DNA from 3 places in the Streptomyces armeniacus genome. Region 2 is predicted to be linked to each of the others. Evidence: riboswitches for the same ligand, from Rfam matches in the RefSeq annotation. Region 2 holds a riboswitch; each other region holds the start of a gene.
The links. Region 2 has a riboswitch for cyclic di-AMP ahead of DVA86_RS22810 (M23 family metallopeptidase). Riboswitches for the same ligand answer to the same signal wherever they lie in the genome.

Region 1 (6,605 bases), 2.9 Mb from region 2:
GCGACCTGCCGGTGGCGGCGCTGCGCGAGGGCTACGAGCGGGCGCGTACGCCGAACCCGCCGGACGCGGAGGAGACCGCAGCGGAGGCGGAGCACACAGAACCGGCGGGCGGCGCCCCGCCCCGGGACGCAGCCCGCCGTCCGCGTCCGCGTCCGGATCCGGGTCCGCGGGAGGACAGTTAGGCCCGTCGGCCCGTCGGCCCGTCAGCCGAATATGTGCTGCCCCTTGCGCCGCCGCCGCACCGCGAGCACCGCGTCCAGCGACAGCAGCGGCGAACCGGCGATGATGAGCGGCGTCCAGGCCATCATGTACGCGAGGTCGTTGCCGTAGTAATACGGCTCGGTCGACCAGGTCACCGTCAGCCAGAACGTCAGCGAGATGAACGCGCCCCCGAACGCGGCCACCCGCGACCACAGCCCGAACAGCGTGCCGAGTCCGACGGCCAGCTCGCCCAGCGAGATGGCGTAGCCGAAGCCCTCCGGGTTCTCCAGCGCGAGGTCGACCATCCAGCCGGCCCCGGCGGTCTCGCGGACGGCGTTCAGCATCTCGACCAGCGAGCCGGGGCCGTCGCCGGTCAGGAACGCGGAGTCGGTGAGCTTGTCGAGCCCGGCGTAGATGAACGTGACGCCGAGGAACAGCCGCAGCGGGAGCAGCGCGTACCGTGCGGCGTTTGCTCTGAGCCCGCCGTTCGGCGCGGGCGGCAGGCCGCCGCCTCCGCCACCGCCTCCGCCACCGGGACCGATTCCGCCGACCGTCTGGCCGCCGCCTTCGCCGCCTGTGCGATCCCCCAGTGACATGACCGTCCCGCCTTCCGGATGTGCGTCGGTGTGTGCGTTCGGGTGTGCGGAAGGAATTCTTCCGTACCTGTTCGCTCTGCACGCAATACGGCCGACGCCCCCGTGTCGTTCAATCGCGTACGAGTTCCGCCCCTACGCGTTCCACGGCGCACGCCGCGCGCACCGGATCAGTCCGGCGGGTCCGGCTCAGCTCAGCAGGTCCGGTTCCCCGCGCAGCACGCTGGTGTGCAGCGGCTGGTAGTTGATCCAGGCGACGAGATCGGAGCCGAGCTGCTCGCGCGTCGCGACCGCGTCCCCGTGGCCGATCCGCACCGGCCGCCCCGCGGCCTTGGCGGCGAGCTGGATCTCGCAGGCACGCTCCATCTGCAGGAACCACCAGGCCGCAGCGTCCACGGAGTCGCCGACTGTCAGCAGCCCGTGGTTGCGCAGGATGACGGCCTTGTGCGGGCCGAGCGTCGCGGCGATGCGGCGGCCCTCGTCCTCGTCCACGATGACGCCGGTGTAGTCATCCAGCAGCGCGTGATCCTCGTAGAAGGCGCACGCGTCCTGCGTGATCGGCTCCAGCGGCTCGCCGAGCGCGGCCAGCGCGCGCCCGTACGTGGAGTGGCTGTGCGCGACGGCGACCACCTCGGGCCGGGCCCGGTGCACTTGGGCGTGCACGACGAACGCGGCCTGGTTCACGTGGTAGCCGCCCTCCACGACCTGCCCGTCGCCGTTCACGAGGATCAGCTCGCTGACGGTGATGTGCCCGAAGGGCACGCCGAACGGGTTGACCCAGAAGCAGTCCTCGAACTCCGGGTCCCGCACGGTGACATGGCCCGCGACGCCCTCGTCGTACCCGTACCTGCCGAACAGCCGCAGCGCCGCCGCCAGCCGCTCCTTGCGGTGCTGCCGCAGCTCGTCGCCGGACAGGCCGTCGGGCGGCAGGGCGAAGTGCAGCCGGTCGGTGGGTATCGGGGCGGGTGTGGGCTGGGACATCGCGCTTCCTTCGGTCCTCCGCTGGTGTCGGGCCCGGCGTGTACGCGCGGGGTGTCCGGCATTCAAGCACGCCCGTCCGCACCCCCTCAGGGCGGCCGCCGGAGGCGTGCTCGCTAGGCTCGCGAGCCATGGAGACTCTGATCAATGTCTTTGTGGGCCTGCACATCGTGGGTATCGCCGCGCTGCTCGGCGGCTTCTTCTTCCAGCTGAAGGAGATGCGCGCCGGCGAGGCCCGGATCGTGCCGGGCATGCTGCACGGGGCGCTGACCATGCTGGTCACCGGAGTCGCCCTGGTCGGCCTCAACCAGGCCGACGACGCCGAGGTGAACAACGTCAAGATCGGGATCAAGCTCGCCGTCCTGGTGGTGATCCTCGGGCTCGTCTACGTGAAGCGGGACGAGGAACGGCTGCCCGCGGCGCTGTTCGGTACGGTCGGCGCGCTGACGACGGTGAACATCTTCATCGCCGTCCTGTGGACCTGACGTGCGGTCAGCCCCCGACTCCGCCGCGCTCGCCGCCGACGGCGCCCGCATCGCGTACCAGCAGCGCGGCCCCGCCGCCGGCGCGCCGCTCCTGCTGCTCTCCGGCCAGTCCAACAACCACCGCTGGTGGGACCGCGTACGGGACGACTTCCACGCCGAGGAACGGCACCGCACCGTCACGTTCGACTACCGCGGCACCGGCGACAGCGACAAGCCCGACGAGCCGTACAGCACACGGCAGTTCGCCGAGGACGCGGTCGCGGTGCTGGACGCGCTCGGGATCGAACGCGCCGACGTCTACGGCACCTCCATGGGCGGCCGCGTCGCCCAGTGGCTCGCCGCCCGGCACCCGGACCGCGTCGGCGCGCTCGTACTGGGCTGCACCTCGCCCGGCGGCCCGCACGCGGCGGAGCGCGGCGACGACGTACGCCGGTCGCTGGCCGGCGGCGACGCGGACGCGGTCCGGCAGGCGCTGCTGGAGCTGATGTACACGCCGGAGTGGCTGGCCGGGCACCCCGGGCCGTACACGACCCTCGGCGACCCCGTCATGCCGCCGTACGCCCGCCGCCGCCATCTGGCCGCCAGCAACCGGCACGACGCGTGGGACGTACTGCCCGGCATCACCGCGACCACGCTCGTCCTGCACGGCACCGACGACCGGTTCAACCCGACGGCGAACGCCTGGCTCCTCGCGGACCGCGTCCCGGACGCCCGGCTGTACCTGCTGCCCGGCGCGCGGCATGCCTACTTCGAGGAGTGCCGCGCGACGGCGGGCCGGCTCGTACTGGACTTCCTGGCGGAGGCGGGGCGTACGGCCTGAGCGCCCGTACGCCCCGTGCCGCACGCGTACGGGCACGGGCACGGGCACGGGGCGGGTGTCAGCCGGGGCGCACCGCGCTGTGGAACGGCATGTAGTCCACCGACTCGTACTTCACGTCGTCACCCGGCTTGGAGGCGTGGATCATCTGCCCGCCGCCGACGTAGATCCCGACGTGGCTGATGTCGTCGTAGAAGAACACCAGGTCGCCCGGTTGCATCGCCGACTTGGCGATCTTCGTCCCGGTGTTCACCTGGTCGTAGGTGACGCGGGGCAGTGAGACCCCGGCGGCCTTCCAGGCGTCCTGCGTGAAGCCGGAGCAGTCGTACGAGTTGGGGCCGGTGGCGCCCCACACGTACGGCTTGCCCAACTGCGCCTTGGCGAAGGCCAGTACCTTGTCGACCTTGCCCGACGGCGTGTCCGGGGCCGGGTCGCCGCTGCCGGGAGCGTCGGTGTCGTCCTCGCGCTCCCGCTCGCGTTCGCGCGCCGCCGCCTCCTCGCGTGCCTTCTCCGCCGCCTCACGGGCCTTGCGCGCGGCCTCGGCGCGCTTCTTGCGCTCGATCTCCGCGAGCCGCGCCTTCTCCTCGGCGGTCAGCTTCGACAGCAGCTGCCGCGCCTCGGAGAGCTTGGACTGGACGTCCTTCTTGCTCTGCTGGAGCGACTTCTGGGCCGAACTCAGCGAGCTGAGCTGCCTGGTGGCCTCGGCGCGCTTCTCGCCCGCCTCCCGCTGCCGGTCCTCGAAGTCGGTGACGGCCTGCTTCTGGCGGCCCGTCATCCGCTCCATCAGCTGCTTCTGGCTGAAGTAACCCTGCGGGTTCTCGGTGAGCAGCAGCGTCGCGGTGCCGGTCATGCCGCCGGTGCGGTACTGCTCGGCGGCGTACTGGCCGAGGGCGCGGCGCGCGTCGTTCACCTTGGCGGTGCGCTTGGCGACCTCGTCGAGGATGCCGTCCACCTTCTCGCGCTGGGTGTCGGTCTTCTCCTTCGCCGCGTTGTACTGCTGGGTCTTCGAACCGGCCTGCTGGTAGAGCTTGTCGACCTTCTTCCTGACCTCTTCCAGCGTCGGTTTGTCCTTGTCGTTCGGTGCGGCGTTCGCGCTCTGGGTGAGCAGCGTGACGGACGCGAGAGCGGCGGTGGTGACCCCCACCGCGCCGGTACGGGACGTGGCGGACTGGAGAATCCGGGTGCGCGGCTTGCGATGCGACGCCAAGGCCAGCGACTCCTTCCAAGGACCGCCTACCGGGTTAGCTGTCGGGTTCGGGCCTCGGAAGGCGGCCCTACGGAACACGCTGGGTGCGCGCTCCGATTCACCCCGTCTCGTTCGTGTCGGGTCCCCGGCTCCGGCTGTGGGGCGGCCGGACTCGGCGGAGGCAGCCCGTGTCGACGCTTTCGCCGACAGGGGGCGCGGGCCACCTGGCACGGCACGGTAGCGAAGGTGTGGGGCTGATGTGAAGGCTGATGTTCGATACGTCCGATATCTTTCTGTGACCTCAACGGTCTCGGACGTAGACTGTCAGTGCGGCGGCCTAGACTCGGACGACGATGAGCAGCCTCTTCGACGACAGCTTCCTGGCGGACCTCGAGCACCAGCAGCCCGAGGCGGACGCGCCCCCGCCGCCCCCTGAGGGAACGCCCGAGGACACGGGCTCCGAGCCCGTGCCGGACGACCTCTTCGCCGGCACCTTCGCGGGGAGCGGCGGGCGCGACGCGTACCACCGCGACGGCGCCCCGCGCACCGTGATCGACCCGGAGGCGCTGCTGGAGGGGATGAACGAGCAGCAGCGGGCCGCCGTCGTGCACACCGGCTCGCCGCTGCTGATCGTCGCGGGCGCCGGCTCCGGGAAGACGCGGGTGCTCACGCACCGGATCGCGTATCTGCTGGGCGCGCGGCGCGTGCACTCCGGGCAGATCCTCGCGATCACCTTCACCAACAAGGCCGCGGGCGAGATGAAGGACCGCGTCGAGGAGTTGGTGGGCCCGCGCGCGGCGACGATGTGGGTGTCGACGTTCCACAGCGCCTGCGTCCGCATCCTCCGCCGGGAGAGCAAGAAGCTCGGCTTCACCTCCAGCTTCTCGATCTACGACGGGGCGGACTCGAAGCGGCTGATGGCGCTCGTCTGCAGGGATCTGGACCTCGACCCGAAGCGGTTCCCGCCGAAGGCGTTCAGCGCGAAGGTCTCGAACCTGAAGAACGAGCTGGTCGACGAGGAGGACTTCGCGGCCCGTGCCGCCGACGGTTTCGAGAAGACCCTCGCCGAGGCGTACGCGATGTACCAGGCGCGGCTCCGCGAGGCCAACGCCCTGGACTTCGACGACATCATCATGACGACGGTGCACCTGCTGCAGGCGTTCCCGGACGTCGCCGAGCACTACCGGCGGCGGTTCCGGCACGTGCTCGTCGACGAGTACCAGGACACCAACCACGCGCAGTACACCCTGGTCAGGGAGCTCGTCGGGACCGGCGAGCCGGAGCCGGGGCAGGAGCGCGCGGAGCTGTGCGTCGTCGGCGACGCGGACCAGTCGATCTACGCGTTCCGCGGCGCGACCATCCGCAACATCCTCCAGTTCGAAGAGGACTACCCGGACGCCACGACCATCCTCCTGGAGCAGAACTACCGCTCCACGCAGACGATCCTGTCCGCGGCGAACGCGGTGATCGAGCGCAACGAGAACCGCCGCCCGAAGAACCTCTGGACGCAGGCCGGCGAGGGTGCCCGTATCTCCGGGTATGTCGCGGACACGGAGCACGACGAGGCGCAGTTCGTGGCCGAGGAGATAGACCGTCTCACGGACGCGGGCGAGACGAAGGCGAGCGACGTCGCCGTCTTCTACCGCACGAACGCGCAGTCCCGTGTATTCGAGGAGATCTTCATCCGGGTCGGGCTGCCGTACAAAGTGGTCGGCGGCGTCCGCTTCTACGAACGCCGCGAAGTCCGTGATGTGCTCGCCTATCTCCGGGTGCTGGCGAATCCGGAGGACGCCGTGCCGCTGCGGCGCATTCTCAACGTGCCGAAGCGCGGCATCGGAGAACGCGCCGAGGCGATGATCGACGCCCTCTCCCTGCGCGAGAAGATCACCTTTCCGCAGGCGCTGGTGCGGGTCGAGGAGGCGTACGGAATGGCGGCCCGTTCGGCGAACGCGGTCAAGCGGTTCAACACGCTGATGGAGGAGCTGCGGACGATCGTCGAATCCGGCGCCGGCCCGGCCACCGTCCTCGAAGCCGTCCTGGAGCAGACCGGGTACCTCGCTGAGCTGCAGGCTTCCACCGACCCGCAGGACGAGACCCGGGTGGAGAACCTCCAGGAACTCGCCGCCGTCGCCCTCGAATTCGAGCAGGACCGGGGCGAGGACAATCCCGGAACGCTCGCCGAATTCCTGGAGCAGGTCGCACTCGTCGCCGATTCCGACCAGATTCCCGACGAGGGTGAGGGCGAGGACAGTTCGGGTGTCATCACGCTGATGACGCTGCACACCGCGAAAGGCCTCGAATTCCCCACGGTGTTCCTCACCGGACTGGAGGACGGCGTGTTCCCG
Region 2 (6,605 bases):
CACCGAACTCCCGAACTACGGGCGGGCGTTCCTGCCCGGTGACGCGTTCCCGGTGACGCTGCCGTCCGGACGGCGGCTGCCCGGCGCGTACCTCTACTACAACGCCCGCGGCATCCTCGCCCACCCGGACGGCACGCCGCGGGCGGGCGGCGCGCAGCCCGCCGTACTGGCCCAACTGCTGTCCGAATCGCCGCGGCTGCGCGAGCTGTTCGGGCACGGGCCGGAGAGCTGGACGGGGCGGGCCGGGGCGGACGCGGAGCTACGGGCGCGGGGGACGGCCGCGTTCGAGGCGGAGGGCTGGCTGCGGCGGGAGGACGGTTTCGCCCGGTACGCGGTGCGGGCGGACCGCCCGTAGGGGCCCGGAACGCGTACGGAGGGCGGTGCCGGGGCGTCGCGGTGGCCTGTCATACCCGCCCGTTAGGCTGGCCGCATGGCCAGAATCACCGGGCTGATCAGCTACCCGATCAAGGGATGCGCAGGCTCCCCCGCGTACGACGCCCTCGTCACGCCGGCGGGCCTCGCGCACGACCGCAGCTTCCTCGTGACCACCGAGGACGGCGGCTTCCGCAGCCAGCGCCGCAGCCCCCGACTGGCCCTCATCCGCCCGGAGATCGAGCCGGAGGGCGGCTGGCTCACGCTGCACGGTCCGGGCGTGGACCCGCTGCGGATCGCCGTGGACACGGAGGCGCCGCGGCGTGACATCGAGCTGTTCGGCACCCCGTACCAGGGCATCGACCAGGGCGAGGAGGTCGCCGGCTGGCTGTCGGAGGCGCTGGGCGAGCCGAGCCGGCTCGTACGGGTGCCGCCCGAGCACCACCGGGTGACCGGCGGGCTGACCCCGGGCACGTCCGGGTACGCGGACAGCGCCCCGCTGCACCTGCTGTCGCTGCCCAGCCTGGAGCAGCTGAACGCACGGCTCACCGCGCGCGGTTCCGCACCGCTGCCGATGGACCGGTTCCGGCCGAACATCGTGCTGGACGGCTGGGACGGCGAGCCGCACGCCGAGGACGGCGTGCGGCAGCTGCGGGCGGGCGACGCGGAGTTCGGTTACGCGAAGCTGGCGATCCGCTGCGCGGTGACCACCGTCGACCAGGAGACGGGCACGAAGTCCGGGCCGGAGCCGCTGCGTACGCTCGCGGACTACCGGCGGGCGGCGGAGGGCGGCGTCGCGTTCGGCGTGAAACTGGCCGTGGTGCGGCCGGGGAAGATCTCGGTGGGAGACGAGATGGCAGTCGACGCGTGGGGGCCGTCGGAGCTGTAGGGCGGGCGGTCCACCCGTACGGCCCGTCAGCCCGCCGGGGTGCCGATCCGGAGGCGGTTGCCGTCCGGGTCGTGCAGCTCGATCTCGACCGCCCACGGCGCGGCGTGCGTCTGTACGCCGAACTCCGCGGCGATGGCCTCGACATCGCGGACCCACAGGTACACGAGCGTGTCGGGACGGGCGTCGCCCTCGTGCTCGGAGAGGAACAGCCGGATGCGGCCGCGGGCGATCTCGAGGAACGCGGGCAGCCCCGGCTCGAAGCGGTGCGACCACCGTTTGACGAAGCCCAGCCGGCCGTACCACGCGACCGCGCGCGCGGCGTCCGTGACCCGGAGGATGGGGATGACGTCCTCTTCTTCGGCTTCTTCGGCCATGCGGTCATCATCTCAGCCCGCGCGGAGGCGCGGGCGAGGCTCGCTGTCGGCCCCTTCCAGTATCTTCAGGATCGTGACAGCACGAGAGGGCCGCGGGCCGCGGAACGGCGACAGCCCGGCCGGCGGCGACGGGCCGGGCGCGGCCGACGGCGGCAGCGGCGTCGCGCACAACGCGCGCGTGTGGGACTACTGGCTGGGCGGCACCGACCACCATCCCGTGGACCGGGAGGTCGGCGACCGGATCACCGGCATGTATCCGAGCATCCGCGAAGTGGCGCGCGCCGACCGCGCGTTCCTCGGGCGGGCGGTGGAGTTCCTCGTACGGGACGCGGGCATACGGCAGTTCCTCGACATCGGCACCGGCCTGCCCACCGCCGACAACACGACGACGTGGCCCAGCGGTGCGCGCCCGAAGCGCGGATCGTCTACGTCGACCACGACCCGACCGTGCTCAAGCACGCCCGCGCGCTCCTCACCAGCTCCCCCGAGGGCGCCACCGACTATGTCGACGCGGACGCGCACGACCCGGACGGCATCCTGCGGGCGGCGGCCCGGACCCTGGACTTCGGCCGGCCGGTGGCCGTGATGATGCTCGGCATCCTCAACTTCGTGCTCGACACGGAGGAGGCCCGGAGCATCGTCCGGCGGCTGATGGACGCCGTCCCGTCCGGCAGCCATCTCGTGCTCACGCACCCGACGCTGGAGCTGGGCGGCGCCGCGAACGCCGACGCCATGCGCTTCTGGAACGAGCACGCCAAGCCGCCGATCACCGCCCGCAGCCGGGACGAGATCACCGGCTTCTTCGCGGGCATGGAGATCCTCGAGCCGGGCATCGTGTCGTGTTCGCGCTGGCGGCCGCCCGCGGCGGACACGGGCGGCGCCGCCGGGGAGACCCTGGACGAGGTGGCCCAGTACGGCGCCGTGGGCCGCAAGCCGTGACCGCGCGCCCCCATCGCATGTCGCATGCACCGCAAGCCCCGACCGGAGAGGACAACACACCGTGGCCGACGCGGAGTCAAGGGACGAAGCGCTGCTGGCGCTGCTCACCGAGTACGACCGTGGCGTGCTGGCCACGCTCAAACGGGACGGGCGCCCCCAGCTGTCCAACGTCAACCACACCTACGACCCCCGCACCCGCCTCATCCGCGTCTCCGTCACGGCGGACCGGGCCAAGACCCGCAACCTCGCGCGCGATCCCCGCGCCGGCTACCACGTCACCAGCGACGACGGCTGGGCCTGGACGGTGGCGGAGGGCGACGGCGAGCTGTCCGCGGTCGCGGCCGATCCCCATGACGAGGCCGTGGAGGAGCTGATCGACGTCTTCCGCGCGATCCGGGGCGAGCATCCCGACTGGGACGAGTACCGCGCGGCCATGGTCGCCGACCGGCGGCAGGTCGTACGGATCAGGGTGACGCGGGCGTACGGGCAGCCGCGGCGGCGCTGAACGGCCGTACGGCGCGGGCCGGTCCACGCGTACGACCGTGGGGCGGCGACGGGGCGGCCACGGGAAAGAGGCCGGCGACCCTGGTGTCGGGGGGTGTCCACCAGGGCCGCCGGGGTCTGTGCGGCGCCGTATGCGCTTACGTCCTCGCCGTACGCGGTTCGCCAAGTGCCGTACGCCGTCGTGGTTCCCGCTCGTGCCGGGCCGGAGACCGGCACCGGGCCGGGACCGGGGCCGGCCGGGGCGCGGCGCCGAGTGGCGCCCGTACAGGCCCCGTTGGCCGCCGCCCCGTCCCCTCCTGCGTTGCCGGGAGCCGAGGTGGGGGGCACAGCGCCCGGGCGGTTCGGGACGGCGGCACGGTCCCTGAGCGGGATGTGGGGGGTTCTGCGTTCCGGTTCCGGTGCTCCCGGTCCTGCTCCTGCTCAGGACCGGGGCCGGTCCGGGTTGATCCGGGTGTGGTCGGTGCGTCGCGCGTCCCGTCAGACGCTGAGGCCCTTGCCGCGCAGCCAGCTCAGCGGGTCGATCGCGTCGCCGCCGCCGGGCCGTACCTCCAAGTGCAGGTGCGGGCCGGTGGAGTTGCCGGTCGAGCCGACGTTGCCGATGACGTCCTTCGTGTTGACCTCTTCGCCTGCGGACACCTGCATGGAGGACAGGTGGCAGTACCACACCTCCGTGCCGTCGTTGAGCTCGAGCACGATGCGGTAGCCGTACGAGCCGGCCCAGCCGGCCTCCTTGACGGTGCCGGTGTGCACGGCGTTGACCGGCGTGCCGGTCGGGGCGGCGAAGTCCTGGCCGGTGTGGTCGTTCTCCCACATGCCGCCCGCCTGGCCGTAGCCGGAGGTGAGCTGGAAGTTGGAGGTCGGCAGGGTGTAGCTGCGGGCGAGCTTGGCGAGCCGTTCGGCCTCGGCCTTCTTCTTGGCCTCCTCGGCGGCCTTGCGCTTGGCCTCGGCCTTCTTCTTGGCCTCCGCGTCGGCCTTCTTCGCCGCTTCCTCCGCCGCCTGCTTGGCCGCCGCCGCTGCCGCGTCCTCGCGGGCCGTACGGTCCGCCTCGGACTGCTGCTGCGCGGCCTGGGCGAGGATGCGCTCGCGCAGCGCCTCGCCCGGGTCGGTCTGGCCGGACTCGGAGTCGGTGCCGGAGCCGTTGAGCGCGGCCTGGCTGAGGGGCGCGTGCGCCGCGGGGTCACTGCCCGCGTCGTCGTCGACGAGGCTGCCGATGCCCGGCAGGTTCTTGGCCGCGGGGATCTCGTCCGTGACGGCGCCCGCCATCGAGGCCAGGTCGGGCATCGAGACCGGGGCCGACGGCTTGTCCTTCGCCGTCGCCATGCCGCCCGCGCCGACCGCGGCTATCACGCCGACGCCGAGCACCGCTCCGCTGCGGGCCATCCCGCCGCGCTGCTTGGCGACGCGGTGCTTGCCGCGTACGGGCCGGATCGACTCCTCGGTCGGGTTCCACTCGTCCCAGCCGTCCGCCTCGGGCTCCGGGCCGTACGCCTCGACCGGCGCGAACGCCTGCGTCTCGTACGTCTCGTGCGGCTCGGCCGGCGTGAACGCGTGGGCCTCCGCGAACGCCTGGGCGTCGCCCGGCTCTCCGGCGCCTGGTCCCGCGTGCGGATCCGCGTACTCGGCGAGTCCGACGGGGGAGAAGGCCTGGGTTTCGTACGTTCCGTAGCCGTTGCCGTAGCGGTGGCCGCGGTCGTCTACCTCGTGGTGGTACGGACTGTACGAGACCTCGGGGGCATGCCTGTTGGACGCCACTGGGGGCGCTCTCCTTTCCTTCCTTCTCGCCTACCGGGTTAGCTGACGGGTTCGGAGCAGGAAGGTCTCCTACGGGCCGCGTCCATGGGCGGGACGAGTCCGATTCACCCCAATTGGTGGTTCCCCGGCTCCCTCGGTGCAGGTGTGTCAAGTTGTTGCTCGTGTTGTTGCACTTGCGGGATTAGGCGACGGCGCACGGTGCCGTCTCTCGTGACGGCAGTGACGACCGCGCTGCGTTATCGAACGTTAATAGACTTGCGGCCGAGATTCCAAGCGGTTCCAACGATTTTGCAAACGCTTTGGCCCGGACTTTGGTTTCACGGAAGGGCAATTGGGGCACGGCTGGAAGTGGATCACGGTGTGATCAGCGTCCGTTCGGGCCGTGTTCGGGCCCGCCCCACACCCCCGGCGGCCGCGCCCCCGGCGGCTTCGCCTCCCGCGCCCCGTCCGAGCGCCGCCCCAGCGCCAGCAGCGCCATGTCGTCCGTGTTCCCGCCGCCCGCGTGCTTCCGTACGTCCGCGACGAGCGTGTCCAGCAGCGCCTCCGGACCCGTGAAGCGGTGCCCGGACAGCCGCCTGACCGGGTCGTAGAACGTGCCGTGCTGGTCGCGGGACTCGGACAGCCCGTCGGTGTAGAGGAGGAGTTGGGCGCCGGGCGGCAGGTACGCCTCGTACGCGCGGTCCGGCCACCAGCCGAGCTCGCTCATGCCGAGCGGCAGCGCGGACACGGACGGCTCCAGATAACGCGGGGTGCCCTCGAAGAAGAGAAGCGGCGCGGGGTGGCCGCGGTTGACGATCCGCAGCCGCCCCGGATCCGCGGCCGGCACCTCGGCGAGCGCGGCGGTGGTGAACCCCTCGAACTGGTCCAGCCCGCGGCGCCTGCCGCCCTCCCGTTGCAGCGCCCGCTCCAGCCGGAGCGCGACGCCCTCCAGGGTCGGCTCCTCCTCGGCGGACTCGCGGAACGCACCGATGACGATCGCGACGGCCTCCACCGACCCGAGGCCCTTGCCGCGTACGTCGCCGACGATGAGCCGCACGCCGTACGGCGTCTCCTGCACCGCGTAGAGGTCGCCGCCGATACGGGCGTCGGACTGCGCCGCCTCGTAGCGCGCGGCGATGTCGAGGCCGCCGATACGCGCCGGAGGCACGGGCAGCACGGCGAGCTGGGCGGCCTCGGCGATGCCGCGGGCGGAGGCCAGCTGCCGGTTGCTGCGGCGGACGAGGCGGTTGATGCCGATGGCGAGGACGACCACGGTGGCCATGGTCGCCACCGTCATCACCTCGTCGCCCCAGGTGGGCCCGCCGACGAAGTACAGCACCAGGAGCAGGGAGGCCAGCGCGGCGATGCCGCAGGCGGCCGTGCCCACCGCGGACAGCAGCGGAGCGGCGACCAGCGGGGCGGCGGCGAACAGGGCGGTGGGCGTGTAGTCCGGCGGCAGCGACAGGTCGACGATCACGCCGGCGGCGATCAGCGCGGCCGGAATCCAGCGCGCGTACGGGTGCGGAAGGGTACGACGGGCCTGGTCGGCGCCGTTGACGGCAGGGGAGGCGTCTTCGCTGCCCGGATACTCCTTCACCGTCCCAATCTGACGGCTCACGCCCACGACGGCGACCCGAGCAGCCGGGACGCTGCTCCGGACGCGGGTGGGCGCGCGTACTCACAGGGTGCCGACGCGCTGCCACACCGGCTCGTCGTCCGGTGCCGCCGCACCGCCGTCCCCCGCGGGGGCGGCCACGGTGACCGAGGTGACCTGCCCGACCGACCCCGGCGAGGTG
Region 3 (6,605 bases), 2.3 Mb from region 2:
CGCGATGCCCTGCAGCTTCTTGGCGTTGACCAGGTCCTTGATCTTGGAGATGACCTTCTCCGGGCCGACCGCGAACGGCAGCTCGGTGACGACCAGGCCCTTGCGCCGGGCGGTGACCTGCTCGACCGCGGCCGTCGCGCGGATCTTGAACGTGCCGCGCCCCGTGGCGTACGCGTCCTTGATGCCGTCGAGGCCGATGATCTTGCCACCGGTCGGCAGGTCCGGGCCCGGCACCATGCGCATCAGCGTCTCGAGGTCGGCGCCCGGGTGCTTGATCAGATGCCGTGCGGCGGCGATCACTTCGCCCAGGTTGTGCGGGGGCATGTTGGTGGCCATGCCGACCGCGATCCCCGCCGAGCCGTTCACCAGCAGGTTCGGATACGCGGCGGGCAGGGCCGCCGGCTCCTGCTCGCTGCCGTCGTAGTTCGGCGAGAAGTCGACGGTGTCCTCGTCGATGGACTCGACCATCAGCCCGGCCGCGGGCGCCGACCTGCACTCCGTGTAACGCATAGCGGCGGGCGGGTCGTCGTTGCCCAGGGAGCCGAAGTTCCCGTGCCCGTCGACCAGCGGGACCCGCATGGAGAAGCCCTGCGCCATGCGCACCAGCGCGTCGTAGATCGGGCTGTCGCCGTGCGGGTGGAGCTTTCCCATCACCTCGCCCACGACACGGGCGCACTTCACGTACGACCGGTCGGGGCGCAGGCCCATCGCGTGCATCTGGTAAAGGATGCGGCGGTGCACCGGCTTCAGGCCGTCGCGCGCGTCGGGGAGTGCCCGCGAGTAGATGACCGAGTAGGCGTACTCCAGGTAGGAGCCCTGCATCTCGTCGACGACGTCGATGTCGAGGATGCGCTCCTCGAAGTCGTCCGGCGGCGGGGTCTTCGTACTGCGGCGGGCCATCGCGGCAGGCACTCCTTCGTGCGTACGGAAGTGAACAGACGTTGGTGACGCAGCCCATTGTGGACCGCGCCTCCGACAGCCGGGTTCTCGGCCCGGCCTCGGCTCGTACCGTACGGGAACTTCGCGCGCTGTCGGAGCGCTTGCATACAGTGACGCCTAGAAGTCCGGACCGCCGGCCGGGACCAGAAGTCCCGGTCCGGGGTTCGGGCGCGCACCCAGAACCGCCGAAGCACTCCCGCGACGAAGGGACTCCACCCCCATGGGCCACACGGCCACGCCACCGCCGGCCACCGGCGGGCTGACAGCGACCGAGCACCGGCTGGCCAACGGCCTGCGTGTGGTGCTCTCCGAGGACCACCTGACGCCGGTTGCCGCGGTGTGCCTCTGGTACGACGTCGGCTCGCGCCACGAGGTGAAGGGGCGTACGGGCCTGGCCCACCTCTTCGAGCACCTGATGTTCCAGGGCTCGGCCCAGGTGCCGGGGAACGGGCACTTCGAGCTGGTGCAGGGCGCGGGCGGCTCTCTCAACGGCACCACCAGCTTCGAGCGCACCAACTACTTCGAGACGATGCCCGCCCACGAGCTGGAGCTCGCGCTCTGGCTGGAGGCGGACCGCATGGGCTCGCTGCTGACCGCCCTGGACGACGAGTCGATGGAGAACCAGCGCGACGTCGTCAAGAACGAGCGCCGCCAGCGGTACGACAACGTGCCCTACGGCACCGCGTTCGAGAAGCTGACCGCCATGGTCTACCCCGAGGGCCACCCGTACCACCACACGCCCATCGGCTCGATGGCCGACCTGGACGCCGCGTCCCTGGCGGACGCGCAGGCGTTCTTCCGTACGTACTACGCGCCCAACAACGCGGTCCTGTCCGTCGTCGGCGACATCGACCCGGAGCGCACGCTGGCCTGGATCGAGAAGTACTTCGGGTCCATCCCAGGCCACGAGGGCAAGCACCCGCCGCGCGACGGCACCCTGCCGGAGGTCATCGGCGAGGAGAAACGCGAGGTGCTGGAGGAGGACGTGCCGGCGCGCGCCGTGATGGCCGCGTACCGGCTGCCGCACGACGGCACTCGCGAGTGCGAGGCCGCCGACCTGGCGCTCACGGCGCTCGGCGGCGGCGAGTCGTCCCGGCTGCACAACAGGCTCGTACGGCGCGACCGCAGCGCCGTCGCCGCCGGGTTCGGGCTGCTGCGGCTGGCCGGGGCGCCGTCGCTGGGCTGGCTGGACGTCAAGGCGTCCGCCGAGGTGGACATCGCCGACATCGAGGCCGCGGTCGACGACGAGCTGGCCCGGTTCGCCGAGGAGGGCCCGAGCGCGGAGGAGCTGGAGCGCGCGCAGGCCCAGCTGGAGCGGGAGTGGCTGGACCGGCTGGCCACGGTCGGCGGCCGCGCCGACGAACTCTGCCGGTACGCCGTGCTGTTCGGTGACGCCCAGCTCGCCCTGAGCGCGGTGAAGCGGGTGCTGGAGATCACCCCGGAGGAGGTGCGGGACATCGCGCGGGCCCGGCTCCGCCCGGACAACCGGGCGGTGCTCGTGTACGAGCCGACCGCAGCCGAGGACACCGACACCGACGCCGACGAGACCGGTGCCGACCAGACCGACTACGAAGCCGCTGAGGGCGCAGCGCCCGCCGAGCAGCAGCAGACCGCAGCCGAGGAGACCGGCCAGTGAGCGACACCGCTTCTCCCGCGGGGACGACGCCCGCGGAGACCACGATGGACTTCCACCCCCGCCCGTCCGGGGGCGAGCCCACCCCCTGGGCGTTCCCGGCCCCCGAGCGCGGCACCCTGCCCAACGGCCTGACCGTGCTGCGCTGCCACCGACCCGGCCAGCAGGTCATCGCGGTCGACGTCAACCTGGTCGCGCCGCTCGACGCCGAGCCCGAGGGCCTGGACGGCGTCGCCACGATCATGGCCCGCGCGCTGTCGGAGGGCACCGACAAGCACGACGCCGAGGAGTTCGCCGCCGAACTGGAGCGCTGCGGCGCCACCTTGGACACGCACGCCGACCACCCCGGCGTACGGGTCTCGCTCGAGGTGCCCGCGTCCCGGCTGCCGCGTGCGCTGGGGCTGCTCGCCGACGCGCTGCGCGCTCCCGCCTTCCCGGAGGGCGAGGTGGAGCGGCTGGTGCAGAACCGGCTCGACGAGATCCCGCACGAGCTGGCGAACCCGGCCCGCCGCGCCGCCAAGGAGCTGTCCAGGGAGCTGTTCCCGGCGGACTCCCGGATCTCCCGGCCGCGCCTGGGCACCGCGGAGACCGTGGAGCGGATCGACGCGGCGGCCGTCCGCGCGTTCTATGCCGCACACGTGCGGCCCGCGACGGCCACCGCCGTCGTCGTCGGCGATCTGACCGGCGTCGAGCTGGACCAGGCGCTGGCCGACACGCTCGGCGCGTGGACCGGTTCGGCGGCCGAGCCGCGGCAGGCGCCGCCCATCACGGCCGACGACCGGGGCCGCGTGGTGATCGTCGACCGGCCCGGCTCCGTGCAGACGCAGCTGCTGATCGGCCGTATCGGCGCCGACCGGCACGACAGCGTGTGGCCCGCGCAGGTCGTCGGCACGTACTGCCTGGGCGGCACCCTCACCTCCCGGCTGGACCGCGTGCTCCGCGAGGAGAAGGGCTACACGTACGGCGTCCGCGCCTTCGCACAGGTGCTGCGCTCCGCGCCGGACGGCTCCGGCGCGGCGATGCTCGCCATCAGCGGCTCCGTCGCCACGGACGTCACGGGCCCGGCGCTGGGCGACTTGTGGCAGGTGCTGCGTACGCTCGCCGCGGACGGGCTGACCGACGAGGAGCGCGACGCCGCCGTGCAGAACCTGGTGGGCGTCGCGCCGCTCAAGTACGAGACGGCGGCGGCCGTCGCGGACACCCTGGCCGACCAGGTGGAGCAGCACCTGCCGGACGACTTCCAGGCGCAGACGTATCTGCGGCTCGCCCAGACCGGCACCGTCGAGGCGACGGCGGCGGCCGTCAGCGCCTTCCCGGAGGACCGGCTGGTCACGATCCTGGTCGGGGACGCGGAGCAGATCGCCGGCCCCGTACGGGAGTTGGGCATCGGCGAGGTGACGGTCGTCACGGGTTAGCCGAAACGCGCGTGCGCTGCACGTAAGAGCGGTGCCCCCGGGGATCTGAGCGATTCCCGGGGGCGAACCGAGCAAACAGACGGGCGCCCTTTTGTCTGATTCCTCTGTGATGTACGAGCTGCGCTGTGGCGTGCGCGACAAATAGCCGGATCTGCTTGGTGGTTGGGAGACCTCCCGCTTAGCGTCGGTCCGGCTGTCCGTCAGAAGTGTCCGCAACCGCGGCCGACGTACAGCCATCGCCGAGTCCCCCACGGCGCGAGCCAGGGGAGCCGGGGACCCAACCACGAAGTCCCTGGGGTGAATCGGGCGGCCTCGCACGAGGCGGCCCGTAGGAGACCTTCCTGCTCCGAACCCGTCAGCTAACCCGGTAGGCGAGAAGGAAGGAAAGGAGCACGCCGTCAGCATGGCGTTCACCCGTGCCACGGGCCGGCACCGCCGGCCCACCCGCGCCAACCGTACGAGCGCGAACCTCGCCGGCATCGCCGGCCTCGCCACCGTCGGCGTCATGAGCTCGTTCGCTTCCCCCGCCGGAGCCGCCGCGTCCGGGCAGCCCCAGGTGCAGGACACCGCGGACACCGGGCTGACCCAGACCGTCGTTCTGGGCGATTCCCTCGCCGACTCCCTCACGGAGCAGGCCAGCAGCCAGTCCAGCGCCGCCGAGCAGGCGGCCGCCGAGGCGCAGGCGAAGGCGCGCGCGAAGGCCGCGGCCGAGGCGAAGAAGAAGGCCGAGGCCGAGGCCAGGAAGAAGGCCGCCGAGAAGGCGGAGAAGGCCCGTGAGGCCGAGGAGCAGCGTGCGGCCCGCGCGGCGGAGGCCAAGCGCGCCGCGATCAGCGGCTACGTCTCGCCGATCGAGGGCTCGTACGTCTCGACGCCGTACGGCGCCGGCGGCGGCATGTGGTCCTCCGGCACCCACACCGGCGTGGACTTCCACGCGTCGTCCGGCACCTCCGTACGGTCCGTCGCCGCGGGCGAGGTCGTCGAGGCGGGCTGGGGCGGCGCGTACGGCAACAACGTCGTGGTCAAGCACTCCGACGGCACGTACACGCAGTACGGTCACCTGTCGTCCGTCGAGGTGTCGGTGGGCCAGAGCGTGACCTCGGGCGAGCAGATCGGCCTGTCGGGCAACACCGGCAACAGCAACGGGCCGCACCTGCACTTCGAGGCCCGCAGCGGCCCCGACTACGGCTCGGACATCGACCCGGTGTCGTATCTGCGGCAGCACGGCGTCAGCCTCTGAGCACCAGCGCCACCAGCGCACGTGAACAGCCCCGGCCGAAACGGCCGGGGCTGTCCCATGTCGCGGGTGCGGCGCCCCGGTGCGGGCGCCGCGCTCAGTCGGACTCCGGGCTCAGACCGTCTCCGGCAGCTCGTCCAGGCCCTCGGAGACCAGCTTCGCCAGCCGGTCGAGCGCGTCCTCGGCGCCGTCCGTCTCGGAGGCCAGCACGATCTCGTCGCCGCCCTCGGCGCCCAGACCCAGGACGCCGAGCATCGAGGCGGCGTTGACGGGGTCGCCGTCGCCCTTGCGCACGGTCACCGGGACGCCCGCGGCGGCGGCCGAACGGCAGAAGATGGCGGCGGGGCGGGCGTGCAGGCCCTCGGCCCAGCCGACGGAGACGCGGCGCTCAACCATGGTGTAACCCTTCAGATCGTTCCTGTTGTCTAGACCAGTCTCGCACGGTGCGCGCGAGCGCCGACAACACCGGGCCCGCTCGTTACCCTGACCCCATGCGAACCGAGGCGGAGCGCGCCTACCCCACGCACTGGGAGGCGGATGTCGTCCTGCGCGACGGCGGCACCGCACGCGTACGGCCCATCGCGCCGGACGACGCGGACCGGCTCGTCGCCTTCTACGAGATGGTCTCGGACGAGTCGAAGTACTACCGCTTCTTCGCCCCGTACCCGCGGCTCTCCGACCGCGACGTACGCCGCTTCACGCACCACGACTACGACGACCGGGTCGGCCTCGCGGCCACGGTGGGCGGCGAGTTCATCGCGACCGTCCGCTACGACCGCGTCGACGCCGAGGGCCGCCCCGCCACCTCTCCCGCGGACGTGGCCGAGGTCGCCTTCCTCGTACGCGACGACCATCAGGGCCGCGGCGTGGCCTCCGCGATGCTGGAGCACATCGCGGCCGTGGCCCGCGAGCGCGGCATCCGGCGCTTCATCGCCGAGGTGCTGCCCGCGAACGCCCGGATGATCAAGGTCTTCACCGACGCCGGCTACTCCGCGCACCGCAGCTTCGAGGACGGCGCGGTCCGGCTCACCCTCGACCTGGAGCCCACCGAGCAGTCCCTCGCCGTCATGCACGGCCGCGAGCAGCGTGCGGAGGGCCGCTCCGTACAGCGCCTGCTGGCCCCCGCCTCCGTCGCCGTCATCGGCGCCAGCCGCACCCCCGGCGGCGCGGGCCGCTCGGTGCTGGACAGCCTCCGCGACGCCGGGTTCACCGGCCGTACGTACGCCGTGAACGCGGCGCTGAGCGGCGCCGCCGAGCTCGCGGGCGTCCCCGCGTACCCCCGCGTCGGGGACCTGCCCGAGACGGTCGACCTGGCGGTCGTCGCCGTCCCCGCCGCGCGGGTGCCCGAGGTCGCCGCCGACTGCGGCGAGCGCGGCGTGCAGGG

Region 1: another riboswitch for cyclic di-AMP. It lies ahead of DVA86_RS10020 (C40 family peptidase); the one in region 2 lies ahead of DVA86_RS22810 (M23 family metallopeptidase).
Region 3: another riboswitch for cyclic di-AMP. It lies ahead of DVA86_RS12750 (M23 family metallopeptidase); the one in region 2 lies ahead of DVA86_RS22810 (M23 family metallopeptidase).

The regions. Positions count from the first base shown of each region.
Region 1 covers NZ_CP031320.1:2,295,360-2,301,964, reverse strand. Annotated here, with positions in the region: gene DVA86_RS10045 (hypothetical protein) at 1-182, shown strand, start outside; gene DVA86_RS10040 (DoxX family protein) at 204-797, opposite strand; gene DVA86_RS10035 (class II aldolase/adducin family protein) at 984-1,775, opposite strand; gene DVA86_RS10030 (hypothetical protein) at 1,904-2,257, shown strand; gene DVA86_RS10025 (alpha/beta fold hydrolase) at 2,259-3,077, shown strand; gene DVA86_RS10020 (C40 family peptidase) at 3,136-4,281, opposite strand; cyclic di-AMP (ydaO/yuaA leader) riboswitch at 4,290-4,448, opposite strand; gene pcrA (DNA helicase PcrA) at 4,614-6,605, shown strand, end outside.
Region 2 covers NZ_CP031320.1:5,212,696-5,219,300, reverse strand. Annotated here, with positions in the region: gene DVA86_RS22835 (hypothetical protein) at 1-355, shown strand, start outside; gene DVA86_RS22830 (MOSC domain-containing protein) at 431-1,261, shown strand; gene DVA86_RS22825 (glyoxalase superfamily protein) at 1,288-1,635, opposite strand; partial or broken gene DVA86_RS22820 (SAM-dependent methyltransferase) at 1,814-2,574, shown strand; gene DVA86_RS22815 (PPOX class F420-dependent oxidoreductase) at 2,636-3,079, shown strand; gene DVA86_RS22810 (M23 family metallopeptidase) at 3,556-4,830, opposite strand; cyclic di-AMP (ydaO/yuaA leader) riboswitch at 4,843-4,985, opposite strand; gene DVA86_RS22805 (PP2C family protein-serine/threonine phosphatase) at 5,195-6,406, opposite strand; gene DVA86_RS22800 (hypothetical protein) at 6,488-6,605, opposite strand, start outside.
Region 3 covers NZ_CP031320.1:2,939,377-2,945,981, forward strand. Annotated here, with positions in the region: gene DVA86_RS12735 (DNA gyrase/topoisomerase IV subunit A) at 1-900, opposite strand, end outside; gene DVA86_RS12740 (M16 family metallopeptidase) at 1,160-2,575, shown strand; gene DVA86_RS12745 (M16 family metallopeptidase) at 2,620-3,987, shown strand; cyclic di-AMP (ydaO/yuaA leader) riboswitch at 4,215-4,375, shown strand; gene DVA86_RS12750 (M23 family metallopeptidase) at 4,391-5,224, shown strand; gene DVA86_RS12755 (HPr family phosphocarrier protein) at 5,336-5,617, opposite strand; gene DVA86_RS12760 (bifunctional acetate--CoA ligase family protein/GNAT family N-acetyltransferase) at 5,713-6,605, shown strand, end outside.